Regions from separate parts of the Paenibacillus stellifer genome, predicted to be linked through region 2. Evidence: riboswitches for the same ligand, from Rfam matches in the RefSeq annotation. Region 2 holds a riboswitch; the other holds the start of a gene.
The links. Region 2 has a riboswitch for ZMP and ZTP ahead of PSTEL_RS20775 (IS110 family RNA-guided transposase). Riboswitches for the same ligand answer to the same signal wherever they lie in the genome.

Region 1: another riboswitch for ZMP and ZTP. It lies ahead of PSTEL_RS24320 (TIGR01440 family protein); the one in region 2 lies ahead of PSTEL_RS20775 (IS110 family RNA-guided transposase).

The regions. Positions count from the first base shown of each region.
Region 1 covers NZ_CP009286.1:5,295,904-5,311,697, reverse strand. The annotation lists gene prfA (peptide chain release factor 1) at 46-1,113, shown strand; gene PSTEL_RS24350 (N5-glutamine methyltransferase family protein) at 1,118-2,278, shown strand; gene PSTEL_RS24345 (FtsW/RodA/SpoVE family cell cycle protein) at 2,398-3,582, shown strand; gene spoIIR (stage II sporulation protein R) at 3,757-4,548, shown strand; gene PSTEL_RS24335 (L-threonylcarbamoyladenylate synthase) at 4,669-5,802, shown strand; gene PSTEL_RS24330 (manganese efflux pump MntP) at 6,075-6,650, shown strand; gene PSTEL_RS24325 (low molecular weight protein arginine phosphatase) at 6,692-7,279, shown strand; ZMP/ZTP riboswitch at 7,518-7,599, shown strand; gene PSTEL_RS24320 (TIGR01440 family protein) at 7,748-8,341, shown strand; gene PSTEL_RS24315 (serine hydroxymethyltransferase) at 8,374-9,621, shown strand; gene upp (uracil phosphoribosyltransferase) at 10,072-10,701, shown strand; gene wecB (non-hydrolyzing UDP-N-acetylglucosamine 2-epimerase) at 10,742-11,923, shown strand; gene PSTEL_RS24300 (AtpZ/AtpI family protein) at 12,151-12,345, shown strand; gene PSTEL_RS24295 (ATP synthase subunit I) at 12,338-12,715, shown strand; gene atpB (F0F1 ATP synthase subunit A) at 12,745-13,566, shown strand; gene atpE (F0F1 ATP synthase subunit C) at 13,642-13,872, shown strand; gene atpF (F0F1 ATP synthase subunit B) at 13,983-14,471, shown strand; gene PSTEL_RS24275 (F0F1 ATP synthase subunit delta) at 14,468-15,019, shown strand; gene atpA (F0F1 ATP synthase subunit alpha) at 15,032-15,794, shown strand, end outside.
Region 2 covers NZ_CP009286.1:4,517,672-4,533,465, forward strand. The annotation lists gene PSTEL_RS20750 (ABC1 kinase family protein) at 1-1,686, shown strand, start outside; gene PSTEL_RS20755 (winged helix-turn-helix transcriptional regulator) at 2,182-2,583, opposite strand; partial or broken gene PSTEL_RS20760 (nitroreductase) at 2,705-3,319, shown strand; gene PSTEL_RS20765 (macrolide family glycosyltransferase) at 3,447-4,658, opposite strand; gene PSTEL_RS20770 (phosphoribosylaminoimidazolecarboxamide formyltransferase) at 4,665-5,831, opposite strand; gene PSTEL_RS20775 (IS110 family RNA-guided transposase) at 6,231-7,526, opposite strand; ZMP/ZTP riboswitch at 7,669-7,750, opposite strand; partial or broken gene PSTEL_RS20780 (VOC family protein) at 7,864-8,218, opposite strand; partial or broken gene PSTEL_RS20785 (helix-turn-helix transcriptional regulator) at 8,248-8,565, shown strand; gene PSTEL_RS20790 (transposase) at 8,708-9,901, opposite strand; partial or broken gene PSTEL_RS27225 (WYL domain-containing protein) at 10,028-10,483, shown strand; gene PSTEL_RS20795 (transglutaminase-like domain-containing protein) at 10,492-11,100, opposite strand; partial or broken gene PSTEL_RS28745 (MerR family DNA-binding transcriptional regulator) at 11,236-11,343, shown strand; gene PSTEL_RS20800 (GGDEF domain-containing protein) at 11,349-11,768, shown strand; gene PSTEL_RS20805 (MBL fold metallo-hydrolase) at 11,885-12,850, opposite strand; gene PSTEL_RS20810 (metallophosphoesterase) at 13,409-14,344, opposite strand; gene PSTEL_RS20815 (ion channel) at 14,410-15,135, opposite strand; partial or broken gene PSTEL_RS28995 (hypothetical protein) at 15,365-15,505, opposite strand; partial or broken gene PSTEL_RS20820 (DUF3891 family protein) at 15,550-15,794, opposite strand, start outside.

The DNA of each region.
Region 1 (15,794 bases), 780 kb from region 2:
GAATCTGTATTATCTTTTAAAAATGATCTAAAGAGGTGAACTCCCTTGTTGGACCGATTGCAATCTCTGGCGGACCGCTATGAGAAACTCAGTGAACTGCTTTGCGATCCGGATGTTGCAAGCGATAGTAAGAAACTGAGGGACTATTCCAAAGAACAATCCGACTTGCAGCCCGCTTTTGAGGCTTATACCGAATATAAGAATGTCATGGAAGAACTGGATGCCGCCAAGCTGATGCAGGGCGAGAAGCTGGACGACGAAATGCGTGAGATGGTCAAGATGGAAATCGACGACCTGTCACGCCGTCAGATCGAGCTGGAGGAGAAGATCCGCATTCTGCTGCTGCCCAAGGATCCGAATGATGACAAGAACGTGATCGTGGAAATCCGCGGCGCCGCCGGCGGCGACGAAGCGGCTCTGTTCGCGTCCGATCTGTACCGGATGTACACCCGCTATGCGGATACGCAGGGCTGGCGCATTGAACTGATGGACGCCAATACGAACGACCTGGGCGGCTTCAAGGAAGTTATCTTCATGATCAACGGCCGGGGCGCTTACAGCAAAATGAAATACGAAAGCGGCGCACACCGCGTACAGCGCATTCCGACGACGGAATCCGGCGGCCGCATCCACACTTCGACTTCGACGGTGGCGGTTATGCCGGAAGCTGAGGAAGTCGACATCGAAATTCTCGACAAGGATATCCGTGTCGATACGTTCTGCTCCAGCGGTGCGGGCGGACAGTCCGTCAACACGACGAAATCCGCCGTGCGCGTGACGCATATTCCGACCGGCATTGTGGCGACCTGCCAGGACGGCAAGTCGCAGAACTCGAACAAGGAGAAGGCGCTGCAAGTGCTGCGCGCCCGCATCTCCGACATGATGCGCCAGGAAGAGGAAGCCAAATACGCCGGAGAGCGCAAGAGCAAGGTCGGCACCGGCGACCGCAGCGAACGCATCCGGACGTACAATTTCCCGCAGAGCCGGGTAACAGACCATCGGATCGGTCTGACGCTGCACCGCCTCGACTCCGTCATGAACGGTGAAATCGAAGAGATTATTTCGGCGCTCTCCATCGCGGAACAGGCCGAGCTGCTGGAAAAAGGAGAATAATGCTTTGGAAATGAGCGCATATTTCATGCCGCCGGTGCAAAGCATCCGGGAAGCCTTTGCGAAGGCTTCTTCTTTTTTGGGCGAGGCCGGAGTCAGCGAGCCACAGCGCAGCGCCCAGCTTCTGCTGGAGCATGTGCTGGGCTTGTCCGGCGCGGCCTATTATATGGCGCTGGCCGACCCGTTCCCGCAGAATAAGCGGGAAGCATGGGAGCATGCCGTCAGCCGCCGCGCTTCGGGCGAGCCGGTGCAGTATATTACCGGGGAGCAGGAATTCTACGGCCGAAGCTTCGAGGTGACGCCGGATGTGCTGATCCCCCGGCCGGAGACCGAGCTGCTGGTGGAGGCGGTGCTGAAGTACGCCGCCGAGCTGTGGCCGGACGGGAAGCCGGGGATCGATGCCGGAGATCCCGGGGACAGCCGGAGCGAAGGCGAAGGGGCTTCCTCCGGGGCGGCAGGCGGCGGAAGAGACGGCGTACCCGGAAGTGAAGGCGGAGCGGAACTGGATACCGAGGGCGACCCGACGCAAGCTAGTTCAGGGTCGGGCCAGGCCGTCGCAGGCGATGCCACGCTGTCCGGGGCGGTAGTCCCGCCCGTACAGATCAGAACCGGCTCCAGCGACATGCCGGTCTCCCGGCCTGAGGAGGCCGGGGCCTCCCGCCGCTTGACCGCGGTAGACATCGGCGCGGGCAGCGGCGCCATTTCCGTCACGCTGGCCGCGGAAGCGCCGGCGTGGCGGGTGCTGGCCGGCGACATCTCGCCGGCGGCACTGGCTGTGGCCGGCCGCAACGCGGAGCGTCTCGGCGCGGCCGTAGAGCTGCGGCTCGGCGACCTGCTCGAGCCGTTCAAGGGCTTGGAGACGGATATTCTCGTCTCCAACCCGCCCTATATACCCGGCGGCGATATCGCCGGGCTCCAGCGGGAGGTGCGCGAGCATGAGCCGCTCACCGCGCTGGACGGCGGCGAGGACGGGCTCGATCCGTACCGCCGCATGATGGAGCAGCTTGCGCTGCTCGCGGCGCCGCCCCGGCTCGTCGGCTTCGAGCTCGGGCTCGGACAGGCGGAAGCGGTAGCCGGGCTGCTGAGAGAGGCCGGACACTGGGATGAGATCGTCACCGTCCCCGATCTGGCGGGCATTCCGCGCCATGTGCTGGGCATCGCCCGGTAAATGGACGCCGCCTGATTCTGGATTGGTATTTTTCCGCCCTATCTCTTACAATAAAGACAGCGGTTAGGATGATAACAGCCGCCGATTGAAAGCTAGTACAATAATAGGGAGGCAGGGCATTGCTCCAGAAGTTAAAAAAGGTTGACGGCGTCATTGTAATTGTTCTTCTGATGCTGATGGCGATCTGCATGCTCGCTATTTACAGTGTGACGCATGGCAGATCGACGGATGGGTTTCATCTCAAGATGCTCAAGTTTTATATTTTAGGGTTCATCGCTTTCTTTGGACTATTGCTGGTAGACTACCGTCTGCTGATTAAATATGCCACCTATATTTATATAGCCGGCATCGGGGTGCTGGTGCTGGTCAGCTTCGTCGGCGCAACGCAGAACGGAGCTAAGGGCTGGATCAAATTCGGAGGCTTCAGCCTGCAGCCTGCGGAAATGTTCAAACTGATGCTGATTCTATTTCTGGCGTCATTGCTCGTCCGAAAGAACAAGCAGAAGCTTAAGTTCTGGCGGGATGTCATTCCGCTCGGGCTGCTGACGCTGCTGCCGTTCGCTATCGTCATTTCACAGAATGACCTCGGCAACGCGCTCAGCTATGTCATTATATTGGCGGGGCTGCTGTGGATCGGCAATATCAAGTTCAGCCACGCTCTGATCACGGTCGTTCTCGTCGGAGGGGTCACGTTCGCCGGTATTTATAGCTATATTAATTATCATGACAAAGCGGTTGAGCTTCTGCAGAAGCTGCCGGGACGCGATCACCTGATCAGCCGGTTCGATCCATGGCTTGTTCCGGACCTGGCCTCCTCCGATGCAAGCTATCAGACGCGGAACGCCAAGCTCGGAATCGCCTCGGGCGGCATGAGCGGTGAGGGGTATTTGAAGGGCAGCACGGTTCAGAACAATCTTGTTCCTTACACGTATGCGGACTCAATCTTCGTGCAGATTGCGGAGGAATTCGGATTTATGGGTTCCGCCATCCTGCTGCTGCTATACTTCATTCTGATTCACCGGATGATTCTGATTGCCATTGAATGCAAGGACAGGGGCGGGCCGTTCATTATCGTCGGTATTGTGGCGATGCTGCTGTATCAGATTTTTGAAAATATCGGAGCCTTTATCGGGCTGATGCCGCTGACCGGGATTACCCTTCCTTTTATCAGCTATGGCGGAACGTCGCTGCTGATCAACATGGCCAGCATCGGCATCGCGATGAGCGTCAAGCTGCACGGCCAGGAAGTCGAGGAGGACCTCCCGTCGGCTACTTATACCGGCAAGCCGGCGAGTCAGCGTTAAGCTGGGCTTGGATCTTCGGCACCGGGTGATAATTCGGGTGTATTTGGAGAAGCCGCGGACTTCCTTGAGGAGACTGCGGCTTCTTTTTTTTGATAATCCGATAGATTCATAGGTTTGGAGAATCCCTTTCCCGGACATACTGGGAATCAGAAGGACGCGGAGGGGGAGAGGGAAATGAAGCACGATGAACGGCAGTCCGCAGATGCTCTGCGGAGACTGGTTAAGCATACTGCTATTATGATTAGTATTTTAATGATGATTATGATGTCTTGGGAAAGTCAAAAGACCGACGCCGCCGTAGGGGGCGGGCCAATTCCCGAGCAGTCGATACGCCTGCGCATTCTGGCCAACTCGGACAGCGCCGGGGACCAGCTGGTGAAGCGCCAGATCCGGGACCGGGTGGTAGAGGAGATGAACGGCTGGGTGGCGAAGCTGGAAAATCCGCAAAGCCTGGATCAGGCCAGAGCGGTCATCCGGGAGCATCTGCCGGAGCTTGAGAAGCTGGTGGGACAAGAACTCGACAAGCGGGGGCTTGCTTACGGGTATAAAGTGGAGCTGGGCGTCGTTCCATTTCCGACCAAGCTGTATGGCGGAACCGTCTACCCGGCGGGCGATTATGAGGCGCTGCGGATTACGCTGGGTGCCGGGGAGGGACAGAATTGGTGGTGCGTGCTGTTCCCGCCGCTCTGCTTCATAGATGCCGGATCGGGTGACGCGGCGGCCAAACCGGCGGGTGAATCGAAGGTGGTCCAGACTTCAGCGAAATCGGGCAAAGGTGAAAATGGCGCCGATAGCAAAGGTTCGGACTCGGCGGCAGGTACGCAAAACAGCGGGAGCGCCGTCACAAACGACTCGAACGGCTCGGGACAAAGCGGAAGCGAAGCTTCCGCCCAGCCAAAGGTTCGCTTCTTCGTCTGGGATTTCCTGAAGAGCGTCCTGGGATGGTTCCGGTCGCTGTTCGCTTAAAATCTATGGTTTTGCGTTAGGGTATGGTACTATTTTCATATTGGACAGGGCGGCTCCACAAGGTGGGGCCGCCTGCTGTTGAATCGAGATTCGAAATGAAGTGACCGGAGGCATGACAAGATGGAGACAAAGGTGTGGAAGCTGAACTCCGCCGACGATGAGGCGGAGCAGTGGCGCGCGAACGCTGCCGATCTCGCGGCGCTGGAGGAGGCTGCGGAGATGCTGAGGGAAGGGCGGACTGTCGCCTTCCCGACAGAGACGGTGTATGGGCTGGGAGCTGACGCCCGCCTTACGGAGGCGGTCGAGGCGATTTTCGAGGCGAAGGGCAGGCCGTCCGATAATCCCCTGATCGTTCACATCGCGGACCGGGCGCTGCTGGCCGAACTGGTTGCGGAGGTGCCGGAAGAAGCGCGGGCACTGATGGACGCCTATTGGCCGGGACCCTTGACCATTGTGCTGCCCGTTCGTCCTGGCGCCGTGTCGCCCCGCGTGACGGCGGGTCTTGATACGGTCGGCATCCGGATGCCCGACCATCCCGTGGCGCTGGCGCTGCTGAAGGCCGCCGGCTGCCCCGTCGCTGCGCCCAGCGCCAACCGCTCCGGCCGGCCGAGCCCGACGCTGGCCGCCCATGTGCTGGACGATCTCGCGGGGCGGATCGGCGGCGTGATCGACGGCGGCGCTTCCGGCGTCGGTCTGGAATCGACCGTCGTGCAGGTGCAGCAAGGCGGGAGGATTACCGTGCTGCGGCCGGGCGGCGTCACGGCGCAGCAGCTGTCGGCCGCGGCCGGGGGAGCGCCGGTCACTGGCGCCGACGCGGCGGCCGACTTCACGCCTCCGGATCAGGCGGAGGCGGGGGGCAATGGCCCGGCGCCGCGTGCGCCGGGCATGAAATACGCGCACTACGCGCCGCGGGGCACGCTTAGCGTCGTGACGGGTTCTTCGCCGGAGCGCGCGGCGAAGAGGGCGGCCGCGCTGCTCGCGGAAGCCCGGGCGCGCGGCGAAGTCACGGGACTGATGCTCTTTGAGGAGCATCGGTCCCTGTACCCGGACGGCGCGGCTTCCTGCGTCGTCTCGCTGGGGCCCTTGGCCTCGCCAGAGCAGGCCGCGCATTCCCTGTACGCTGCTCTCCGGGAATTTGATGAGGCCGGGGCCGGCTATATTTTGTCCGAGGCTTGCCCCGATACCGGCCTCGGCTCCGCCATTATGAACCGGCTGATGAAGGCCGCTGCCGGTCGGGTTATTGACGCGGACTGATCGTTGAGGCCGTCGCCAGTCGGCTCATTGACACGGACTGATCGCGTCGGCCGCTGCCGGACGGCTCATTGACGCGGACTGGACGCATCAGCCGCCGCCGGCTGCCACACGCCACCTCATTTTTTGATCGGGATGAAGGTGAATCCCCACTTGCCGTTTCCATGCGACATCCGCCGGGCCGCGCCTCTGTTTTGTCCAAACCCTGGAATGATTGTCCGCCCCCCCGCATATCGTGTCTTGTACAGATAACGGGAAGCATGGGAGGGTTCATCATGGGCGTGGCGGAGGTACAGACCGGTGCAGGCCAGATTCTTACGATTGCCATCATGGCCTTTGCGCTAGGGCTGGATGCTTTTTCGCTGGGTGTCGGAATCGGAATGAAGGGCATCCGCCTTTTGCATGTGCTGCAGATGAGTCTTATGGTCGCTTTTTTTCATGTCCTGATGCCTCTGCTTGGTCTGGTTACCGGAAGTTATGTGGGTCATCTGCTGGGAAGAGTGTCCGGAGTCGCTGCAGGCGGGCTGCTCGTCGCGCTGGGCGTGCATATGGTCATCAACTCTTTCCGCACGGCTGATAATACGGAGATGAGAGGCTTTGATCACCGCACGCTATGGGGTATGCTGCTGATTTCGTTGAGCGTCAGCATCGATTCGTTCTCGGTCGGCGTGTCGCTCGGCGTCTTTGTGAGCCATGTGCTGCTGACGGTGCTGGCTTTTGGAGCCTGCGGCGGCATGATGTCGATCTCCGGACTGCTGCTCGGCAGACGCGTCGGCCGGGGGATGGGTGAATATGGGGAGGCGATTGGCGGAGCCATTCTGCTGGGGTTTGGCTTGCTGTTCATCTTCTGATACAATAGCGGCAAACGATAAATCCCATGGAGGTGATCTGCATGCTTCATATTTTGTTCATCTGCACAGGCAATACCTGCCGCAGTCCGATGGCCGAGGGACTTCTGCGCAAGCTGGCGGCCGAGCGGGGAGTCAAACTGGAGGTGCGGTCCGCCGGGGTGTCCGCAATCGCCGGGACGTCGATGTCCAGACACGCGGCGGGCATACTGCGGGATGAAGGCATCACGGACAACATTACATCCTCCCAGCTGTCGGCCGATCTGCTGAACTGGGCGGATCTGGTGCTGACGCTCACCCAGAGCCACAAGCGGCATGTACTGCACTATTATCCTTCTGCCGTTACGAAGACCCATACTCTTAAAGAGTATGTTCAGGATGAAGACGCGGTGCGGCGCGATCTGGAAGAGCTGGACAGCCTCTATGCCGGTACGGAGCTTGCGGCCTCGCTGGGGCAAGAGCCTAAGGCGGCTGATCTGGAGCGGATTATCGAAATCCGCCAGCGCATTCCGAGCACGGATATCATGGACCCCTTCGGCGGAAGCCGGGAGGACTATGAATACGCCGCTGCCGAAATTCGCTCTTCGCTGCACAGACTGCTGGATAAGCTGGAAGCTCTTCGCTTACAATAATAAAAGCGGGATGTTCCCGCCGGAGGTATAGCCGGAAGCAGGCAGTTGCAGTAGTATGGCAGGGTTTCGCTCGGAAATAATTTGAGCATGACCAGCTGCGCGTTCAACAGGGATTTCCGATTTTTCGGTAACGCCCAGCGTCTGGAAGATGCTCTAGGCATTTATCCTTAATGTCAGGTATTTACCCCCAAACGGTTGATTTTCGCCTAATGATGATTTAAGATATAGACAAAACTAACGGTCCGGGTGTAACTGGCGACAAATGTGGATCAACCACGATGGAGCACCTGGATAAACGGCCGGTCGCCTGGGCGAAAGAGCAAATCCGCAGCTGCCTGCGGACTGCTCTTTTTTGTTTGAATAAGGCGCTTTTTTATTGAAGGATGCGTCTTCCGGATTCTCTGTTGACGGTGGGTGTCGCGTTTGGCTTGCCGGTTTTGGCATTCTGGACTTTAAGGAGGTACCACGGTGAAAGATAACGGAACAGGCGCGGAGCAATCCCTTGCCGATCAGACTTTCCTCGTGCTTAAGGAGCTGGCTGAGGCAGGAAAGGTCGGGCAGGGAAAAGTGCTCGTTATTGGAGGCAGCACCAGCGAAGTAGCGGGTGCACGCATCGGAACGAGCGGCGCGCTGGAGGTGGCCGAACAGCTGCTGGCCGGTGTCCGGAAGGCGGCTGAAGAGTTTGGATTCACCCCCGTCTATCAGTGCTGCGAGCATCTCAACCGGGCGATTGTCATGGAGCGCGCGGTGCTCGAACGTTATGGCCTAAGCGAGGTGTCAGCGGTGCCGATTCCCGGAGCAGGAGGCTCGCTGGGGGCCGCGGCCTATAACTCGATGGACGATCCGGTGTTGGCCGAAAGTGTACAAGCCCATGCCGGAATCGACATCGGAGAAACACTGATTGGCATGCACCTCCGCCGTGTGGCGGTGCCATTCCGTCCTTCGCTGCGCTACATCGGAGAGGCCCGAGTCAATGCGGCTTATACCCGGCCGCCGCTGATCGGCGGCGAGCGGGCGGTCTATGCGAAGAAGGAGACAAGCGGTTCTCGGTTATGTGATTAATTTCTACTATAATTAGGGAGGAATCAAGTAAAATGGAACAACTGCGCAAGAGCGACCCTGAAGTGCTAAAGGCAATGGGACTGGAACTGAAACGCCAGAAGGCGAATATCGAGCTGATCGCTTCGGAGAATATCGTCAGTGAAGCCGTTATGGAAGCTATGGGCTCCGTCCTCACGAATAAATATGCCGAAGGCTATCCTGGCAAGCGCTACTACGGCGGCTGTGAGGATGTTGACATCGTTGAGAATCTTGCCCGTGACCGTGCGAAGCAGCTGTTCGGAGCAGACCACGTCAATGTGCAGCCGCATTCCGGAGCGCAGGCGAATATGGCCGTGTATCTGGCCGCCCTCAATCCTGGCGATACTGTGCTCGGCATGAACCTGGCCCACGGCGGCCATCTGACGCACGGCAGCCCGGTTAACGCTTCCGGCCTCCTGTACAATTTCGTCGCTTACGGCGTACAAGAAGATACCTTCCTGATTGACTATGACGAAGTGCGCAAGGCTGCCTTCAAGCATCGTCCGAGACTGATTGTTGCGGGAGCGAGCGCTTATCCGCGTACGATCGACTTCGAAGCGCTGGCTTCCATAGCAAATGATATCGGCGCGCTTTTCATGGTGGATATGGCGCATATCGCCGGCCTCGTTGCCGCAGGCGCTCATCCGAGCCCTGTGCCGCATGCGCATTTTGTAACGACGACAACCCATAAGACGCTTCGCGGACCGCGCGGCGGCATGATCATGTGCAAGCAGCCATGGGCCGCAGCCATCGACAAGGCTGTATTCCCGGGCTCCCAGGGCGGACCGCTGATGCATGTCATCGCAGCCAAGGCTGTCTCATTCGGTGAAGCGCTGCAACCATCCTTCAAGACATATGCGGAAAATGTAGTGAAGAACGCCAAGGTGCTGGCCGAGACGCTGTCCGGCGAAGGCATCAACATTGTGTCGGGCGGCACCGACAACCATATGATGCTCGTGGATACGCGCAACCTGAACATTACGGGCAAAGACGCCGAGAAGGTACTCGACTCCATCGGTATTACCGTCAACAAGAATGCCATTCCGTTTGATCCGACGAGCCCGTTCGTCACGAGCGGTATCCGTATCGGTACACCTGCTGTAACTTCCCGCGGCATGGACGAGCAAGCTATGACCGAAATCGGCAGCATCATCGCTTTGGTTCTGAAGAATCCGAAGGATGAAGCGTCGCTGAAAGACGCTGCCGTTCGGGTCGCTTCCCTGACGGAACGCTTTCCGATTTATCCGGAGCTTCAGTACTAAGAAGAATCGCGGCGAGCGGCTGTTCGCTGTAAGGCCCCCATATGTCCGCTTTCGGTCATATGGGGGCCTTTTTAGCATGTTTATGCACAGAATCGGATGTAACAGAATGTTCACAAAAAAGAGGTACCTGTCACGCTGGAAAGCGTATGAAAAGGTATCGAATGTTCATGCATTTTTCAAGAAAAGGCGTGAAAATATTGTGAAAAGTATGCAATAAATGAAAACGGGGAAGACAAAACATGAATGAACTTCCGGGAATGGAAGGAACCCCTCATAATCCGGAGCAAAGTCCAGTACGTCCGGGACTTCGGGACTGGTCTCGCCTCCATTTCTGCACGTTTGTTCTTAGTGAAAAGCGCTCACGGTGATGATATAATAGACAGGATTTAGCCGTGAAGGAAGAGATTCGTCTGCGGTCTGGACAAGACTTACAACTCGGAGGGACAATGAATGGGAAAACTGGTAATATGCGATCATCCTTTGATCCAGCACAAATTGACTTTCATACGCGATGAGCGGACCAATACGAAGGAATTTCGAGAGCATGTAGACGAAGTGGCTACTTTGATGGCGTACGAGATTACGCGGGATATCCCTTTGGAGACGATTACCGTTCAGACCCCGGTTGCCGAAACGGAGAGCAAGGTCATTTCCGGCAGAATGCTGGGGCTCATTCCGATTCTTCGGGCGGGACTCGGCATGCTGGAAGGCGTCCTGAAGCTGCTGCCTGCGGCGAAGGTTGGTCATGTCGGCCTGTTCCGCGACCCGGAGACCCTGCAGCCCGTAGAGTACTATATCAAGCTGCCTACGGATGTGCAGGAGCGTGAACTGATTGTCATTGATCCGATGCTGGCTACCGGAGGCTCCGCTATCGCAGCCATCACGTCCCTGAAGAACCGGGGCTGTACCCAGATTAAAATGATGAATCTGATCGCCGCTCCGGAGGGCGTCGCCGCCGTTCAGGAGGCTCACCCCGATGTCGATATTTACGTTGCGGCGCTTGACTCGCACCTCAATGACCACGGATATATCGTACCGGGGCTTGGTGATGCCGGCGACCGGCTGTACGGAACCAAATAATTCGAAGACAGAAGGCAACGCAGAAGAAAGGACAGGGGATATGTCAAAGATTAAGGTAATGACGATATTCGGGGTAAGACCCGAGGCGATCAAGATGGCGCCGCTTGTTCTTGAGCTTCAGAAGCATTCCGAGCATATCGAGTCGATTGTATGCGTAACGGCGCAGCACCGCGAACTATTGGACCAGGTGCTCGAAGTGTTCAAGATTGTGCCGGACTATGATCTGGATGTCATGAAGAACCGCCAGACACTGAATGAAATCAGTATCCGCGTGCTCGAAGGACTGGAACCGGTTCTGCGAGAGGCGAAGCCTGACCTGGTTCTGGTTCACGGTGATACGCTGACCACCTTCCTCGCCAGCTACGCTTCCTTCCTGCAGCAAATCCAGGTTGGACATGTTGAAGCCGGACTCCGGACATGGAACAAGCTGTCCCCGTATCCGGAGGAGATGAACCGTCAATTGACCGGTGTTCTGGCCGATCTGCACTTTGCTCCGACCGACTGGTCAGCAGGCAATTTGAGACATGAAAACAAAAAAGAATCAAGTGTTTATATCACAGGCAATACCGTGACCGATGTGTTTCAATATACCGTACAGCCGGGCTACCGGCATCCTGTACTGGATTGGGCACAAGGAAAAAGGCTAATTTTGATGACGGCGCACCGCAGGGAATCCCAAGGCGAACCGCACCGTCATATTTTCCGTGCCGTGAAACGCATTGCTGATGAGTTCGAAGATGTGGCCATCTGTTATCCCGTACATCCGAGTCCGGCCGTGAAGGAACCGGCATACGAGATATTGGGCAATCATCCCCGAATCAAGCTGATCGATCCGCTGGATGTCGTGGACTTGCATAATTTCTATCCGCATACTCACCTGATTTTGACTGATTCCGGCGGTTTGCAGGAAGAAGCTCCCTCATTCGGAGTTCCTGTTCTCGTGCTGCGCGATACCACGGAGCGCCCGGAAGGCATCGAGGCCGGAACGTTGGAACTGGTTGGTACGGACGAGGAGAAGGTGTATCAACGGACACATGCGTTGTTGACTGATCAGGACCTCTATCAGTCAATGAGCCGGGCCGCCAACCCGTACGGAGATGGCCGAGCATCGGGACGAATTGTCGATGCGATTCTGCATCACTTCGGAGTTAATCAAGAGCGTCCGGAGCAATTTCACAGAATGTTCACAGATACTAAAAAAGTGTCAGAAGCCAATCTGTAAAAAGGTTTTCAAAAAGCGTACAGTAAAACTGTCCGGTTTATCTGGATTTGTAACGTTTTGCTGTGATTATTTTCATAGTTACAACTGTGTTTGACCCGGTTTTGGCTACGTTGACAAACTCTTGTAACATTCAGTAAAATGAATTGGAATTCCAAGGGTGGGATACTATGAAACAGCCGGAACAACCTAATAATGGAGACCGAAACACGGGAAGATCTCTACAGGCAATGGGACTTGTGACAGCGATTGGTGTCGATCTTGCCGGCTGTACGCTGGGCGGCTATTACCTTGGGAACTGGCTTGGAGACAAGTGGGGCAATCCCGGACTCTGGATTGGCGCAGGCGTTCTCTTCGGCATGTTGTCGGGAGCGTTGAGCATTGTTTCCATAATCAAAAAGGTGATGAGGGACAACAATGAATGACACTTCCAAGCTGAACAAGTTAATGTTTATGACAATCATGGGGATCATTGCCGTCTGCTTCATTATTGCGGAGATCATGCCCCATAGGCGCACGGTCTTTCACGGGATCGTTCTCGGTGCTTCTGTTAGTTGTCTCAATGTGTTGTACATGGCTTACAAGGTTCGGAAAATTACAAACGCCGCCGCCGGAGGAAGCAAGAAAGGGGCGACCCTCGGATTCGGCGTCAGAGTAGCTACCTCCATTCTCGCGATTGTGCTTGCACTGGAATACCCTCACTATTTCAATGAACTCGCCGTTTGTGCGAGTCTGGTGGCGGGACAGTTCATGCTCTTTATCGTAGGATTTATTATGGTGTTAAATGAGGATTGAACCTTGCTGCTGAGAAAGGGGTGAGAAACATGATACATGAATCACCGATCATTGAACTGGGCGGGCTTAGATTCGACCTGTCCATCATCTTGATGCTAGTTGTAACCTGCACTATCGTATTTGTTATCGCCCGTCTGGCAACGCGCAATCTGTCTGTTGAGAATCCGGGCAAAATGCAGAACTTTATGGAATGGGTCGTCGAATTCGTTCAAGGCCTGATTTCAAGCACTATGGATTTGAAAAAGGGCAAGCCATTTCTTTCACTGGGAATGACGCTCATCATGTTTATTTTTGTCGGCAATATGCTCGGACTTCCCTTCGGGATCGTGACCGAGTATACGGATGCCAGCAAGGCCCATATTTTTGGCCATGAAATCGTGTCCGTAACCGAGAAGATTCATGATGAACAAGTGGCTAACCCTGGAGAAGAGGTTGAAGTCGGAGTCGCCTGGTGGAAATCACCGACGGCTGACGCGTCCGTATCCATGGGATTGGCGGGAATGATCTTCGTACTCGTTCATTTCTTGGGCATAACGCGCAACACGAAGGGCTATTTCAAGCATTACCTACAGCCTTTCGCCTTCTTCTTGCCCATCAATCTGATCGAGCAGTTCTCTAAGCTGCTGACGCACGGCATGCGTCTATTCGGCAATATCTTTGCCGGCGAGGTACTGATATCAGTCCTTATTACGCTGGGGTCAAGCAGTATTGTTGGAGCAGTTGCTTCAGTACCGCTATTGATGATCTGGCAGGGCTTCAGTATATTTGTCGGTTCGATCCAGGCGTTCGTCTTCACCATTCTGACGTTCGTGTACATTTCGCAAGCGATTGATACGCATGAAGAGCACTAATTCCGGACGGAAACGCTTCGGCGTCCGTCTTGAAATAAACACCAACATTACACATCTCTAAGGAGGATTTATCAAATGGGAGTTATGGCATACATCGCGGCTGCAATCGCGGTAGGTTTGGGCGCTCTTGGCGCCGGTATCGGTAACGGTCTGATCGTAAGTAAAACGGTAGAAGGTATCGCCCGTCAGCCTGAAGCTAAGTCCACGCTGCAGACAACAATGTTTATCGGTGTAGGTCTGGTCGAAGCCCTGCCGATTATCGGTGTCGTTCTTGCCTTCATTTTCTACGCAAACGCTGGAGCATAATCCAAATTCCAAAGACATGGCGGGGAAGGCCACGGCCCTCCGCGCTTTCTTTTTGGCTCAAGATCTGTCCACTGGGTGGATAATGAAGTTACCGGAAAGGAGTGACCCACGTGCATTTTTCATTCACATCTCTCGTCCTGGCGCTGATCGCTTTCCTGATCTTGTATTTCCTGCTCAACAAGTATGCTTTCGGACCTTTGTTCTCCGTCATGGAGAAACGCCGCGAGCTTGTCCTGCAGCAGATTAACGAAGCTTCGCAGACTCGGGAGCAGGCGGTCGCTTATGTAGAAGAGCAGAAGCAGGCGCTCCAGGATGCGCGCAAGGAAGCTTACGACATCATCGAGCAATCCAGACAGACGAGTACGAAGCAAACCGAACAGCTCCTCGAGCAGGCCAAGTCGGAAGCGGCCCGCATCAAGGAAGAAGCTGTACGCGATATTCAGAACGAGAAGAACAAAGCCGTCGAGGCGCTGCGCAGCGAGCTCGGTTCGGCTTCCGTCAAAATCGCATCCAAGCTGCTTGAGAAGGAAGTCAGCTCGGACGCCGCGCAGGAGGAACTCGTTGATCAATACCTCAAAGAGGTTGGGGGCAGATCATGAGTCAGGATGCGGTAGTTGCCAAGAGATACGCGAAGGCTTTGTTCGAGGTAGCCTTGGAGGAGAACAAGACGCTGGAAGTGGAAGAGGAGCTGAAGGCTCTCGTATCCGCGCTGGCATCCGATTCCGACCTCGGCCGGTTCATCAGCACCCCGAAAATCTCCGGGGAAGACAAGCTGGCCGTGCTCAAGAAGGCGCTGGAAGGCAAACTGTCGAGTGTTGTGATCAATACGCTTGAGCTCCTGGTGGAGCGCGGCAGAATGAGCATCCTGGCCGAACTTCTGGACAGCTATATCAAGATCGAAGGCGAGAGCCTTGGCCTCGCCGACGCTACCGTGTACTCCACATTTGAACTGGACGAACGGGAGCTTAACGCTGTTGCCGAAGAGTTCGGCGCCTTGTCCGGCCGCAAGATCCGTGCAACGAATGTTATCGACAAGAGCCTGCTCGGGGGGCTTAAGGTTGTTATCGGCGACACGCTGTATGACGGCAGCCTCTCCGGCAAGCTGGAACGTCTGGAAAAATCCTTTAACGATAAGCACAGAAGATAGGGGTGAGCGTACTTGAGCATCAGACCTGAAGAAATCAGCACTTTGATTAAAAGTCAGATCGAGCAGTATAAATCCGATATAGAAGTAGCCGAAATCGGAACCGTTATTCAAGTCGGCGACGGGATCGCCCGTGTATACGGTCTGGAAAATGCAATGGCCGGCGAGCTGCTGGAGTTCTCCAACGGAGTCGTAGGCATGGCGCTCAATTTGGAAGAAAGCAACGTCGGTGTTGTAATCCTCGGCGAGTACACTGAAATCCGTGAAGGCGACCAGGTGAAGCGTACGGGACGCATCATGCAGGTTCCTGTAGGCGAAGCTCTTCTGGGACGCGTCGTGAACCCGCTTGGTCAGCCGCTGGACGGCAAAGGTCCGATTGAAACGACGGAATTCCGTCCGGTCGAGAACAACGCTCCTGGCGTTATCGATCGTAAGTCGGTACATGAGCCAATGCAGACTGGTCTGAAAGCCATCGACTCGATGGTTCCGATCGGCCGCGGACAGCGCGAGCTGATTATCGGTGACCGTCAAACCGGTAAAACCGCGATCGCGATCGACGCGATCATCAACCAAAAGGGCAACGGCATGAAATGTATCTACGTTGCCATCGGACAAAAACAATCCACAGTAGCACAGGTTGTCGAAACGCTGCGCCGCCACGGCGCGCTTGATTACACGATCGTCGTTACCGCTTCGGCTTCCGAGCCGTCGCCGTTGCTCTATATCGCTCCGTATGCGGGCTGCGCAATGGGCGAGTACTTCATGTACAAGGGCGAGC
Region 2 (15,794 bases):
GATGTCAGATTCAGAAGAACTATGCGAATGATTTTTAAGTTTGCTTGGGATTTCTGGTGGCTGGGCAGGCAAAAGCACTTTATTCCGAGACGGCGCTTGGAAGCCAGAACAAAAGCATTATATCGAAAACAGGCAGCTTATTTTACGAAGACTGCAATGGATATGGGCGGATTAATTATCAAGCTGGGTCAGCATGTGAGTGCGCAAGTGGATATTTTGCCGAAGGAAGTCATTGATGAATTGTCCAAGCTGCAGGATTCTGTAGCGTCAGTGGATTTTACCGAGATCAAACATAGGCTGGAGAGTGAGCTCAGCGCAACCATTGACGAGATTTTTGCTGAGTTTAGTCCGACTCCTATCGCTGCGGCTTCCTTAGGACAGGTACATCGGGCGACCTTGCGAACAGGTGAAGAAGTCGCAGTGAAAGTGATGCGTCCTGGAGTCGAGGATATTATCGCCATTGATTGGAAATCCATACAAGTTGCTATTCGATTATTGAAACGCCAGACGAAGATTGCAGACTTCATGGACCTCGATGCCGTGTATGATGAGTTCTACGAAACCGTTATGGCAGAGCTCGATTATCAAAAAGAGGGACGAAATGCCGAAGACTTTCAGATGCAGTTGATCCATCGGGATGATATCGTTGTTCCAGGCATTCATTGGTCCTATACAACTTCAAAAGTTTTAACCATGGAGTTTTTAGAAGGTGCAAAAATCAACGATTTTGCTAAGCTTGATGCTTGGGGTGTTGATCGGACTAAATTAGCGAAGTCATTGATGGAAATATTTATAGAGCAGATTCTGGTGGAAGGTTTCTTTCATGCAGACCCGCACCCGGGAAATGTCCTCGTGCAGCCTGACGGCACAATAGCATTAATCGATTTTGGGATGGTCGGACGAATTGCAGATGATATGAAGGCGCAGATGATAGCACTTGTAATGGCTGTGTATTTAAAGGATGCTCACGGCGCAATTGATGCCCTTAATCGTTTAAGATTTTTAAGACGGAATGTAGACTTAGAGGTGTTTTCAAGGAATCTTACGTTATTATTCGAACAACTTAACGGTGATACGTTTGACTTGAGTTTTGTGACGTCAGGTGACAATTCAGAAGAGTTACGCCATTTCCTCTATTCTCAGCCCTTTCAGTTACCTGCAAACACCACATTTTTGGGAAAAGCAATGATAACAGTTTATGGACTTTGTCTAGGACTGGACCCTGAGCTTGATTTGATTGGGACCGCTAAGCCTTACGTCGAAGAGGTTATGCGTGGCGATCTGCGAGGAAGTGCTGTTTCCACCGTTGTCAATGAAGGCAAGAATCTTCTAAAAGGAATCATTCCTACGACAAAGAAGTTTATTTCTGTAGTCGATAAAATGGATAGCGGAAATTTGCGGGTAAAGTTATCGAGCTCCTTTGAGAAAAAATTAATAGATACGCAAAATAAGAATACAGGACGGATTGTTGCCACAATCATTGGAGCGGTATTGTTCCTGACTGCTGCAAACCTGTGGAATGAAGTAAATCATATCGTTTCTTATGTGCTCGGCACCCTGGGGCTGCTCATTATGCTCGGCCAACTCAAAGCGAGAGAAAGCCGCCGTGAAGCAAGACATGCCAGACAGATGCAGGCTATGCGTGAACAGAGCAGATTAGAAAAGTCGAAGTTTAAATCCCGTTGATGTGTCATTCGATTCGAGAGTCGGAGGCTTATACTCCCATATCAATGTCATTTTGACTTAATCTTATCGTCAGAATGCAAAACGCCAAGCATGGCAATGTCCGATACTGAATGTGTGATCAGATACGCTTTCATATCCTTATTAATTTTGTAGGGGAGTTTTGCTGTTTTAAATAATTTGGCGAGGTTTTCTACACCTTATCCTTTTCATCAATTTTACGCACAACTATTCCTTAACGCCATACTTAATTGAGTTTCACCTGTCAACCTCTCTTTCTTTATTTCGTCTTTGGCTCCAGCGACAAAAGGATTTATCGTCAGAAGAATTTTTCAAGTTAGTGCACAACCTATATACAAATGGGATAACGCCCTATTCTAATAATTGAATCTACCATTCAAACCCAATCATTGTGTTGCACAACAAAAAAGCTCGCATAGGCTTGTTTACACTTTGTTTTCCATAGAGAGTGACCTACCCTGCTCCTATAGTCCAACATTACGCTTCACCCGCAGGTGCGGAGCCGCCCGGCTTCTCCGGTTCGCTGCATTTCGCCTTGACGCTGTAGATTGCCTGCTTATTGCGCTCTCCCCATTCCTTCATCGCAATAATGATTGGCCCGAGCGATTGGCCGAATTCGGTCAAGGAATAATCGACACGCGGCGGGATCTGTCTATATATCTCACGGTGAACGATGCCGTACTCCTCCAGTTCGCGGAGCTGCAGCGTAAGCATGCGCTGAGTGACCTCCGGCTGCAGCCGGCGGAGTTCATTATATCTTTTGGTCCCGGACAGCAAATGATACAGGATTACCCCCTTCCATTTACCGCCAATGACCTCCAGCGTGACGCTGACGGGGCATCCGGAATATGGCTGATTGTCCACCTCTGCGAATGTCATGATACTGCTCCCCTTTCCATTAGGCACAAAATGGTTCCTATACAACATAAATGTGCGTACTTGCTAGAACGTTAGGTAAAGATTACACTCCTCCCATACCCTAAATCAACGCCGCTTTGACCCTAATCGCCCCATTCCCGACAAGTTGCTTCGCGAACTGCTCGAAGATGCGCTTCGTTCTCCATCCTGGTCCAATACCCAGCCATGGGAGGTGTACGTAGTGACCGGTGCTGCTCTGGAGCGGCTTCGTAAGTCCTATCTGGAAACACATGACCGGTCTGAACCCTACGCCCCGGAGGTCCCTATGCCGCAGACATGGCCGGAGGACTTGCAGGACCGCAGCCGCCGCAACAGCATCCGTCTGTTCGAGAACGTCGGCATTGCCCGCGAGGATCAGGAAGCGAGAGCAGCCAACTGGCGGAATAATTTCCAGTTCTTCAATGCTCCGGCGTTGGCCATTCTGTGCCAGGACCGTACACTGACAGAATGGTCAATCATGGATCTGGGCACCTTCGGGGGCTATCTCATGCTGTCGGCGGAGCAGCACGGCATTCAGTCTGTGCCTGCCTTCAGCTCTGTCGCTTATCCGAAGCTGCTGCGTGCAGAGCTGGATATTCCCGAGCATCTCCTAATCCGCACCGGCATCCTGCTCGGTTACGCGGAGGAAGATCATCCTTATAACCGGCATGTGTCGGAACGCGAGCCGCTCGAACATCTGGTGCATTTTAAACAATAAGGTTCGTGGTTCAGTCAGTGAAAAAGTATGTTCTGGAGCAGCAGCCAATACGGCTTTAGGTATATAAAAACTCCATTTTGTTTGTTCAAAATGGAGTTGCCCTGTTAAAGTTGATTGTGCGGAGTCCCTAACGACTCATAAATTCAAAAATCTCCTCAACAGCTTGATGATACCCGCCTGCTTCCCGAAGGGATTTCCCTATATTGGTTACAGCTTCCTTGAAAGATGGGCGGCTTAACACATGATCCACAGCATCACGCAGCTCTTCTACAGTCAAGCCTTGCATTTGCAATTTAAGGCCTGCTCCGGCTTTGGCCACTTGCTCCGCAATAATCGGCTGATCCGCGCTTTGCGGGATTACAATTAACGGAACCCCGTAATAAAGACCTTCATGGGTACTATTCATTCCGCCATGTGTTATAAACAATTTGGCATATTGCAGTACATCCGTCTGAGGAACGTATTGGTCTACGATGAAGTTCCCAGGTATTTTTCCCAAATCAGAAATTCGGACTCTGTCCCCGATAGCCATGACAATCGTATGCTCCGAGTTCCCAAATGCTTCGAAACAGAGCTTGTAGAAATCACTCGCCTGGTTAAAGACTGTGCCTAGCGAGATGTAAATTGGGTGGGTTCCCTTGATTGCAGTAAAGTCGAAGTGTGCTTGCGTTAACCGTGCAGTGATGGATGGACCTACAAATTTATAAGTCGTGTCAAAAGCTTCGCCGGAAGGTTGTAACTCCCTTGTTGTATAGACGATGGTAAGCGGTGCAGGATTACAAAATACTTCGTAAGGAGAGTGAATCTCCGCACCGTATTTTTCCTTGATGATGACCGTCAGGGTTTGAAATTTATCGTTAATTGGTTTCATGATTTCGGCAGGGGCATCTGTGAGAGATTGCGCCATTATGGTGTCGAATGATTCTTCGGTCTGGGCAAAAGAAGTGCAAGAGCTGATCGCAGGAAGCTTCAGAATTTGGGCAAGCATACGTCCACAGCCGAACATGGAATCATGGATGATATAATCAAAATGCTCTCCCTGGATTTGTTCAAGAACACTGGGGATAACGATATCTGCCGTAAGCAGAAGACCGCTGACTCTTTGGAGCAAATAATTCCGTCCGCCTGATATAAAAGCCTGGATAAACTTTTGACCATCAAAAGTCCGTACCGAAGCTCCCGTCTTCTCCATACGCTCCCGGAACGCTTCTATGCAAAAGTACACGACCTCTTCCCCACGCGACACAAGCTCCTGCACAACTCCAATCGTTGGATTGATATGTCCCTCTGATCCGCCATTAATAAATATAGAACGCGCGCCATTTCTGTCACTCCTCACGCAAATTTAATGATGGAACAATCGGATACCCGAACAGGCCATTACCATGCCATATTCGTTCGCAGCCTCAATGACTTGTTTATCACGCAAAGAACTGCCAGTTTGAACCACATATTTAACGCCGCTTTGGGCGGATCGATCGATATTATCGCGGAAAGGGAGAAAAGCATCGGAAGCATAGGACACTTCTTTTAAGCCGGCAAGCCACTTCTGTTTCTCGGATTTAGTCAACCGTTCAGGTACCGCATTAAAATAATGCCGCCACTGCATCTCTTCGGCTGATGTAAAATCTTCATTCGTCCATCCGTCTATTGCATTATTCATTTCGGTACGCGATATCCCTGCCCGGAAATCCATTCGACTTACGATTGGGTGCTGTCTGAGCCACCAATTGTCTGCCTTTCCTGCTGCAAGCCGCGTACAATGAATTCGTGACTGCTGCCCTGCGCCAATCCCGATCGTCTGACCGCCTGACGCAAAACAAACGGAGTTGGACTGCGTGTATTTGAGCGTAATAAGAGCAATAAGGAGATCCCTCTTCGCGTTGTCTGGGATGACTTGCTCTGTTGTTACAATGTTCTGCAGGACCGCCCCCGAAATCTCCGCATCGTTTCGCTCTTGCTCCATTGTGATGCCGAATACGGACCTTCTTTCAATCTTTTCGGGTATATAATCCGCATCCATTTCCAGTATAAGGTACTTTCCGTTCTTTTTCTTTTTGAGAAGCTCCAATGCATCCTCGTCATATCCTGGCGCGATAATGAGATCCGAGACCTCTTTTTTGAGTAAATGGGCCACGGTCACATCAACCCGATCACTGAATGCCGCACAGTCGCCAAATGATGACATTCGATCCCCCCCTCTTGCTCTTGCGTAAGCAATAGCCAAAGGGGACAGTTTCATATCCTCCACAAAATAAGATTTGACAAGCGAGTCGCTCAACGGGGAATAGACAGCAGCACCGGCCGGGCTGACATGCTTGAACGAAGCTGCCGACGGTTGGCCGATACTTCGTCTAAGCTCTCGAACAAGCTGGAAAGCATTTAAGGCATCCAGAAAGTTAATGTAGCTGGCTTCACCGTTCAAAATTTGGATTGGCAAGCTCCCATTGGTGTAAAGTTGTGCGTGCTGTTGGTGGGGGTTCATTCCATACCTTAAACTAATTACGCTCATCTATATCCCTCCCACTATAAATTAATAAAATCTCTTGTTTACTCACTCTTTCTCGGATTTTCACTCATTGACAGATCGAGAGATGGAGAAGTCATGTAAGGATGACATTATTTTCTGGAGGAGCCGGTGGCGGGAATAGAGGTCGGGGGATTATTTCCAACCCTTAGATAATTCCTCTGATCGCACCTTGGATATCCACACCTTCTTTTGACGGCTTACCCTCCCATGTCACGCTGGGTCTTAGCCCTTACATTCCTTCGTTCTGCCTCTCAAAAGGTGGACGCCGTTTCTTGCTCCTTTACAGGGTCGTTGCCCTTATGGAATAATTCCTACGGCTGCTCCGTGCTTCCGTTGTCTTGGCTCATTCCGGTCCGGCGGTAAACATGAATTCGGTTTGGCTTAAGCTGCCATCTGTAACTGAGCCTGACGCACCGGCCCTAACACGTCGTTTGCGTTGTACGGAACCTGCTTGGTTCCGAGCGTATGAAGCACGCGAATGAGCTTCCCACACAAGGCTACAAGGGATTGCTTTTTCTTGAGCGGATTTTGACTTCGCTTGGTGAAATACTGGTGCAGTGCCTTAAACTCGGCGTTCTTTGCCACCATGGGCATCACCGCCCGGAACAGCAGCGCCCTTAGGCGTGCGCGTCCACGTTTAGTAATACTGGATTTGCCCTTTTTCTTTCCCGAACTGTTCTCCTTGAGGTTTAGTCCGGCGAGCCGAATAATCTGCTGTCCATGCTCGTAACCGCTCAGATCCCCGACTTCGGCGAGAAACCCTGCCAACGTAACTACGGCTACGCCCGGAACGGTAAGCATCTCTTTCGTTCCCGGAATTTGAGCAAGGAGACGTTCCACCTCGGCCAGAATCTCTTCGAGTTGTCTGGCGAACATCTCATACTGCTCCAGAAGCGTCTTGATCTCCACTTTCGCTCCGGGAAGTCCTTCCGTAAGCCCGATGGAACGCCTCGCCGTTTCCATGAGGTGCAGCGCTCGTTTCGCCCCTACGGCTCGTTTTACGTCTTTTTTCCACCGCTGGACAATGGCCTCTGTGCCCATCTCTACGATTTCTCCTGGCGTTGGAAACTCGCTAAGCGTAATGCGTGATGCCTTGCCTTCCCAGTCTTTGAAGACCTGCGTGTACTCCGGAAAAAAGCGGTCCAGCCAGTTCTGCACCCGTCTTTGCACCTGCCCGAAGTTCACCATGATCTTCTCCCGAAGATTCATGAGAATCCGCAGGTCGGCGTAAACGCTCGTTGGCAGTTTGGGCTCGCTGTACTTCCCGTTTCGCACCAAATCGGCAATGACCTTGGCATCTTTATAGTCATTTTTCGTGGGTGAATTGTCTTCCAGTTCTTTGCTTTTGTGTACGTGATGCGGATTCACAATGACCAAAGGAATGCCCTGCCGCCCTAAATATTCCGCCAGCGTAAACCAGTAGTGTCCGGTGGGCTCAATACCGAAGAGGACGTCACTCTTGGCATGCTCCTGCTGAAGCTCCTTCATCCACTGAACCAGTTGCTCGAGTCCGGCACGGGTATTAGAGAACACACAATCCTTACCCAGTTCGATCCCTCGAAAGTCTATGGCGCGAGCCACATGGGTATCTTTGGCGATATCTGCGCCGACCACGAGGGTATTTTCGGAAATTCGGGTGATTCGTTGATTCTGTTTCTTCGATTGTTTATACTTCATGATAGAGTGCCTCCTATGCTGAAATTGTTCTTTGGTCGGAACGTTTCCCAGTATACAGAAGGCGCTTTTTTCATTCAAACCTCAGATTAATTCATTACAGGAATGGCTCCGTAAATAAATAAAAGTACCTGATAATAATCAGATACTTTGCCCAGGCGTACGGCGGATAATAATATGTGCTCCCCCGTGGTTTGTCCACGTTTACGCCAGTCACACATACCAAATATTTACTTATAGTAGTCCCAAAATCTCGAAAAATCAAGCAGGAAACGGCCATAATCGTTCCATTGACCATACATTCGATGGCCTTCACTTGCAAGACCATTTTTAGAATGAGTTACTGTTTGTTGGATATTACATTATCGAGAAACTGATCTGCATCGCTATTGAATTTCCAGTTAATTGAAAATTTATCAACCAGCATTCCAAAGCAGGTTATTCCCTTTGACCAGCTCACCTGTTACCGCCTTCATTGAAGGCAAAATGTCCGACATCATGATTTTCCCGCCTGCGAATTCTATGGAAGACTCCATGATCATATTCAACTCATTTTCCGGCATTGGGTAGTCTGGATTTTGCGGGATATCCCCGAATTTCACTTTTTTTACTTCAATTGCGTTTAAAGCCTCCGAGTAAAATTCAATCACTTGTTCTGCAATTCCATCAAAGTTTAAATAGGCAATAGCTGACATAAGGCATACCCTCCTTCTTGTTAGAAAATGAATTCGCGCAATTATTTAACGTTTCCAAAAGAACAATTCTTCGCGATATGGAAACCTTGAGTTTATCCAACATCCCGATCTATTCGGTCAATGGAGTTCATGGCGGCTACGGCATTATGGATGAATACAAGGTTGATAAACGTCTGTTAAGCAGCTCCGACTTGGAGAATATATTGACTGCGCTCGGCGGATTGGAACAAATCCTGATTAGCGAAGAAGTTGAAATAACGATCAAAAAAATAGAAGCCATGGTTAGCCCATTGACTCCTAAAGGTTCAATTCAACTGTCTTTTTATGATTGGGAGGGTCGGTCTGAATTTCATTTGATTATTTAGATGAGCATTTTGCATAATTCATATTTTGATTTAAAGTCAAAGTTAGGTTACAACGAAATCTCAGTGTTGTGAGAGTGGAGTGAAAAATAGACAGACGGACAGAATTTCAATGAATCGGAAGTTTTTAAGCGGCGTTCTGTACTCGTTGCTTCGCAATGGCAAGCGCAGAGGCAAGTAACACAATCGCATTTAAATATTGGTGAGTTGTCACTTTTTGAATCCCCCAGACGTGAAGCTGGTCTGCAGTTAAATAGGTCTTCATTCGAGAATTGCAGCGTTCTACACTGGTTCGTTTATTGTAAAGTTCCTTCCAGCCTCGGCTTTCCCGATGCGGTAGCGCATAACGCCGGAGATCCGTTTGACTGTTGATTTTAACCACCATTCCATAATTGGAGGACGAACAAGCGGCCATGCCCAAAGGACAATCCACTTGACCTGTCGCATGTGGACAACGGAATTTTAAATGCACCTTTTCCTGTCCCCAATACGTCATGGGAAATCCCATCGAACAACAGGGCGTGCCTTTGCGGGTAATCCCCGCTGGCGGTTCCTTTTCATTCCGTGGATTCAGCGGAATAATGGCTTGCGCCTTGACGTTCCGGGCGGCCTCGTAGTTTTTTATTTGGTCGTAGCCCGCATCCAGCATGAAGAATTTCACTTTAGATTTCGCAGCGACAGTCGTCATGAGTGCAGGCCCTTCGTCTCCGTCGTTCACATGGGCAGAGGTCACCTTGAGCGCCATGGGAAGTTCACTTTTGGCATCGACGGCCAGATGCAACTTATAGCCAAACCACTTGACTTTGTTGCCAAAGGTGTCAAACTTGGCACCCCAGTTGGCATTGCCGGTGAGTTCACTTTTTCGCTTGGGTTCCTTTTTCTCGTAAGCGTGAATAGCGGCGCTGTCGATAGCGACATGAGTTCCGTCGATGATTCCAGCTTCTTGGCACTGAGTCACAAGATCCTCAAACAACTGCTTGGCAAGGCCTTTGCCAGTCAACTCGGCAAAGACTCGACTTAATGTAGAAATCGAAGGAGCGGGGATATCCAGTCGAAGCCCACATTGGTAACGGAAACGGAGGTCAAACTTTAGTCTGCGCGCTAGGCCGGTGAACGTATCGATATTCTCTAAAGGAGCTGCGAGTAGCGCGCGAAGAATGCCTTGACGACAGTGTCCGTCTGCTCCTCGGGGTGAGGGATTTCTCAATTCTCTTGCGTAAGGTCGCAGGTCCAAAGCGCTGAAAAAGATGGGCAATCGCTCTTTCGATTCGATTTTTTGAAGCTCTTCAAAGGAAAATAGACTTTCTTGGAGAATATACATAGTGACTTCACTCCCTTGGGTTTTCTCGTTTGGTCACTTGAAAACTTCTCCAAGTTGGGGTGAAGTCCTTTTTTATGCTCAAAATTGCTTTGTGTAACAAGGGCTTAGATTAATGCAAAATGCTCAGATAAAAATGGCACTGCGACGAAAAGAACGGTCGAGCCCTATCAGCTTCATTTTAGCGAAACGAGTTGGTATCTGAAGGGATTCTGTTTAGAGCGCATGGGATATAGAACGTTTAAACTATCCCGGATCGATCATCTTAATATGAATGAACAAAAGTTTAGCCCTAGAGATGATCTGTTGAAGCAAGAGCAGGAAGCAAGTTATCAACCGGAGCTAGTCGCTGTCAAGGCGTTGATTTCACCTGGCATCAAAGATCAATTCATTGAAAGGTACGGTCGAAAAAGTATTGAATCCTATAGCTCTGAACTTTTCTTGGCAACAATCTGTGTTCCTCAAAACAGTATTGGATTTCAATTCTTAGCAAGTTTCGGTACAAATCTAGAAATCGTAGAGCCTAAATCATATGTTGAAGAATTTCGAAGTTATTTACTTCAAATGGTGAATCGTTCCCGATAGCTTAATCTTCACAACTGGTCGGGTAGACCATGAAGATACATATTTATGCAGTTAGAGTTGGTTTTTAACGCTTCGATGGTCTTAACATTCGGAGACTTATATATGGTCAAATAGTCAGCCTCGTCATAATCTTTTCGGATCGGAAAGGCAAGTCTTTCTTCATTCAATGAAAACTCTGCGTGGATTCCAGGTTTATTGCCTCGTGCATCCAAACGGATCCACGTTCTCAATTCCTGTATATAAACAGCGTTTAATGCGTGAATACAATATCCCGTATCTGGAGTGTCCCCGATCGTAAGTCGTTGATAACAGAATCCAGATGGTATGCCTGCTCTTCGCAACATTGCACACAAAAGGTTCGCTTTTGCATAACAAATGCCTTCATTATGAATCAATGTTTCCGATGCGGAACAAGTAATTCTAGAACTCTGGATATCCCAAGAATGGTCAATCTGATCTCTGACATATTCATACGACTGTTTAATAAAATCCACTTGATCTTGTGATGATGCTGCCAATTTGGAAGTCAATTCAGCAATCAGGAGGTGATCATAATCGACCTCTGCTGTCATGGTCAAGTAATCGTCAACGACTTGCGATTCACAGATAAGATTCATTATTTTATCCACCTTTAAACAATAACGGGAATTTTTCGGTTCTCTATTCGGGAGTATTGACTTTCCTGCTGTGGTAAGGTTTATGCTTTACGAAAGAAATTCCGGCCGGAATAACTTGCGAAAGGGTGTCTTCGTTTGAAAATTGGAGAGTTCGCAGAATTGAATTGTGTTACTACAAAGATGCTCCGACACTACGATGAGATTGGGTTGCTTAAGCCCGCGGCAATTGATCCCTGGACAGGCTATCGATCCTATACATCAGAGCAATCCCATCTTTTGAATTGGATTATGATTTTGAACGCATCGAGATTACCTCAGCACTTAATGAACAGATCCCGGTTTTTCGGTTTGACATCAGCCACTTCAAACAAGTTAATGACGATTACGGCTTCGAAGCAGGAGATAACGTTATTGTCGCTTGTTATAAAATGATTGAATCCAACGTTAAAAAGTATATAAATCATGCAACCATTGGCCGTGCGCATGGTGATGAATTTATTATATTTGCCAAAGCGAGCAAAGACGTGACCAACCAAACCGCTCAAAGTATCATCAACGCTATGAAAAGTTTTGATTTTGCCACGATCGGCTGTCCGAAACAAATGGGATGCTATATCGGAGGTCTAGTCGGACAGTTCAAAAATAGCACAAATATTCGAAAAAAATAATCGAGGATTCTATAGAAGTTATTGACCGCGCAAGGCGAAATGGATCCAACTCGTTCACCATTGAATCATACCGTGTCTAGAAACAATCTATACCGATGCATGGAATGCCGACTTCCTTAATCCTCTAACTTAGTGATCATGTCATACACTTTACTCAAATTCGTCTTAAAGTATGTAGTAAAGTACCAGCTACGATACAATTCCGGTACTTCAATCTCATCAATGCTGTTCTTACTTTGAACGGCTTCTGTCACGATTGCCATAATATCGGTTATATATCCCTTCACTTCGTGAAGTTCTTGCAAAGAGCATACTTCGCCATGTCCCGGTACGATCGTTTCTACATCCAGCAGTTCGATCTGCTCCAAAATATTCAGCCATTCCTGAGGATTTGCATATGTCAAAACCGGGTGATGTTTGGAGAGCACCAGATCCCCTATTACGACAATTTTGTCTTCCGGGATGTACACAATTGCATCACTTTGCGTGTGTCCCCCGCCAAATGTAATGAGTTGAATGCTACGATTACTGCCATGTATGGTCATCTGCTGATCAAAAGTTATTGTCGGCAGCGAATGTACTAGATTGGGGAGCATCTTCATAAACTCACGGTCACTAGCATTTTCCCATGCCATTTCCCTTTTTAACTTTTCATCCGTCTCTTGTTGTATTTGCTCTTTAAATTCTTCGATAGCCTGATACAATTGCTCCGTGTTTTCCCGATATTGGGCTAACCTGTCTCTGGCAAAAGTATTCATAATCTCACGAGTAGTTGATGTTGAAATAATATGAGCCGCTGGTAAAAACACTTGATTTCCAGAGGTATGATCACTATGCCAATGCGTGTTGATTACATAGGATACAGGGTTTCCCGTGAGGTACTCTGCGGCAGCTTTCAAATCCTCTGCAGCCTGTATTGTCGAGAATGTATCTACGACAAGAGTTGTATCGCCTAGATCAATGATTGCTGCATTCCCCAAAGAACCGGTACCTGGAACCGCAATCGCTGCAATTACACGATCAGCGATATAATTAAGCCGAAAATGATCGGAGCCTCTAAATGATTCGATCCTATTTTTCATAGTAATCTCTCCCTCCCAACATGGGAATATACTATACTCCAAATCTATGCGGCAGACAATAATATTTTCCCAAAAAATGTAGACTGTATAAGCTGAACCTATCAAGGATGCAAAGCTAATTTACAAACCCTTGTGAAGCAAGGAGAACGGCATTGCGCAATTGCAGGCTAATTGCTAATTCCACTCGCTGCTGCACTCCTCTCCCCCGAAGACGCAAAAGACTCTTTTCCAGAGCGTCATCAGGCAGATTCACTTCGGCGTACCGAAGGACATGCGAAGCATTGAACTGGAATTCAACCCGCAAGAGCTTTTCTTCAAAAACTTGCCCCTATTTGTGATACGGTTCACCATACCACAAATAAACGATTCTCCGCATTAGCTTCTCGCCTTCTGACCGTCAGCAGTTTTATCCAGAACCTGCTGCTTAAATAAAGAGCCCTACCCCCAAAGGACAAAAAAATGGACCCGATATTCTCGGGTCCCAAGCCATCTATATTTCAAAGGGGGTCATGCGTCTATTGTAACCTGTCAGTATTAGAGTTAGGTGACGGGTTTATTTCATTTGTGTAACAGTGTGAACACCGTTATTTCCGGCCGGCACATGAAGCGAAAAGGCATGTATGTCTCGCCGAAGCCCCGGCTGACATACAGCTTCATCTGCTGCGTCCCCACCGTGTAGAGACCGCTGACATACTTGGTCGCTCCCTTCGGAACAAACAGCGGTCCCGCAATAGGAAGACGAATCTGCCCCCCGTGGCTGTGTCCCGACAACTGAAGCTGGATGGAGTACTCCTGCACCTGATCCGCATAATCCGGTTCATGCATCAAGAGCAGGGTGAACGTTCCGGGCGGAATCCCTCCGAGCGCCGCTTTGGGGTCAGGTCCGGGGACGCCGATCAGCACATCCTCCATCCCTGCAATTGCAATGGATGCATCCCCCTTTGTCACAAGCACATGCCGGTTGCGAAGCACCGTGAACCCCGCCTGCTCCAGAAATCCAATCAGCTTCTCGGCATTCTTGTAATCATGGTTGCCCAGTATGGCGAATTTCCCGAGCGGAGGCTTCAGCTCTGCGAAGAGCGGGACGGACTCCTCCAGATCCTCGGAATAGCTGTCGACGATATCGCCGCTCAATACAACCATATCCGGGTTGGCCGCCTGAATATGCGGAATCAGTCTCTTCACATCTCCCGCATCCTTGTTGAATCCGAGATGCACGTCGCTGAGATGAACGAGCTTCATCCCGGAAAAAGCGGCGGGCAGCTCCTTCCAGCTAAGAGTCAGCCGGGTTGTTTCGAGCCAGCGGGGTTCTCCCTGCCAGCTGTACCCGCCGGTAAGAAGCCCCACCCCCACAACGGTGGCCGCGCCCCGGGCTAGAAACTGGCGGCGGGTTATCCGGCGTTTGCCAGCACCTGTTGAATCCGCCGAGACAGGCGATTTGCCCCCTCCTTCCGGAACCGGGGATAGGGGAAGGTTGGAATTCGGTTCAGTCATTGGGGCAAGCCTCCTTTCAAAGCAACATCCGGATTGAATCTGGAACAGTACGGATTCTGATTTGTTCAGCGGCGTTTGGTGCCGCCTTCTTTTTCAACTAACACATCATCCACCGCTTCGTCCGCTTCTTCTTCTACTTCCTCTTCCAGGTCGACTTCCACCTCCGCCTTGATCTCCTCTTCCGTCTGGGGGCCGAGTATTTTGCGGAACAGACCCAGCATCGACAGGGCATACGCTACCGTAATGAAGCTGAAGCTGATCTGCATAATGACCACGAGCCTTGCGGTATTGTCCACCGGGGATATATCCCCGTACCCGACGGTCGTGAACGTGGCGACGCTGAAGTAGAGGAATGTGATCAACTGGGTCGGCAGGTCCTGCCCGATTCCATCGCCGTGGAAGGAAGACTGGCCGAATAGCTTGTAAATCGAGGTGTAGACGATTGTGAAGAACAGGATGCAGATTACCGTCGCTCCGCTGATCCGGAGCAGCGTCGACTGCATGGTCACTTCCTTGCTGTTCGATTCCTTGATTTCATGAAAAATAAATATCAGATAAAAAATGACTGATGCCAGGCAGAACAGCACGATCAGGGCCCGCATGCCCCGGCTTCCCGTTACCAGAGTATCCAGGCTGATCAGATTCAGCAAATCCTCCACGGAGAACAGCACGTAGATGAGCAGCGGAACAAGAAGAACACCTTTGCTTACCCACCGCACCTTTACCCGGTAAAAAAACAAAGCCAGTGACACGACAAGCACCGTGTTCAGAGTCCACATCCATCCGTCCATGTCGTTCGCTCCAGTCCTTGCCAGCCCTGATTCAGGCGTACTAGTTGGTCCGGTTTAGCGGTCTATCTGTTACTCGTTATCCCCGTTACTCCGTTATGGTAATCGTAACCGGTGTCACCGGCGTATCGGCATAGGCCGCCGCAAGTCCACGGGATTTAGCTTCACGGATCGGGACCCGCCGCAGCGGCAGCATAATCTCGAAGGCTTCGGTGAATGGAAACGGACCTAGCAGAAGCTCCGTCCCCCGCCACTCGGCGGCAACCGTCCGTCCTCCGGTACAACCAAAATCTTTGGCGGATGGAAAGCCCTCCCTGAACCAGGGATGGAAATCCTCCTTCGGCGTGCCGGGCTCATGCAAGGAGAGGAACAACGACAGATCGTCGCAGAACTGCAGCAGCTTGCCGTCATAGTAGAGTTCGTCTTCACCGGGAGCCTGTCACTCTCTTCCAGCCTCCGGTGAATGGCGGAACGCCGTTTCTCCTCTTCCTGCATATAAACCGTCAGCTCCGGGCTCTGCTCGCCCGACACCTCGATCAGCCGCTCGTAATGCAGGCTGCACAGCAGCGCACCGTATAGGGTTGACGCTTCGATCTCATCAAGTCCCCGCCGATAGAAGGTCAGCTTCGGAGTCACGGGAAAATCAATGAACGTATAAGGCA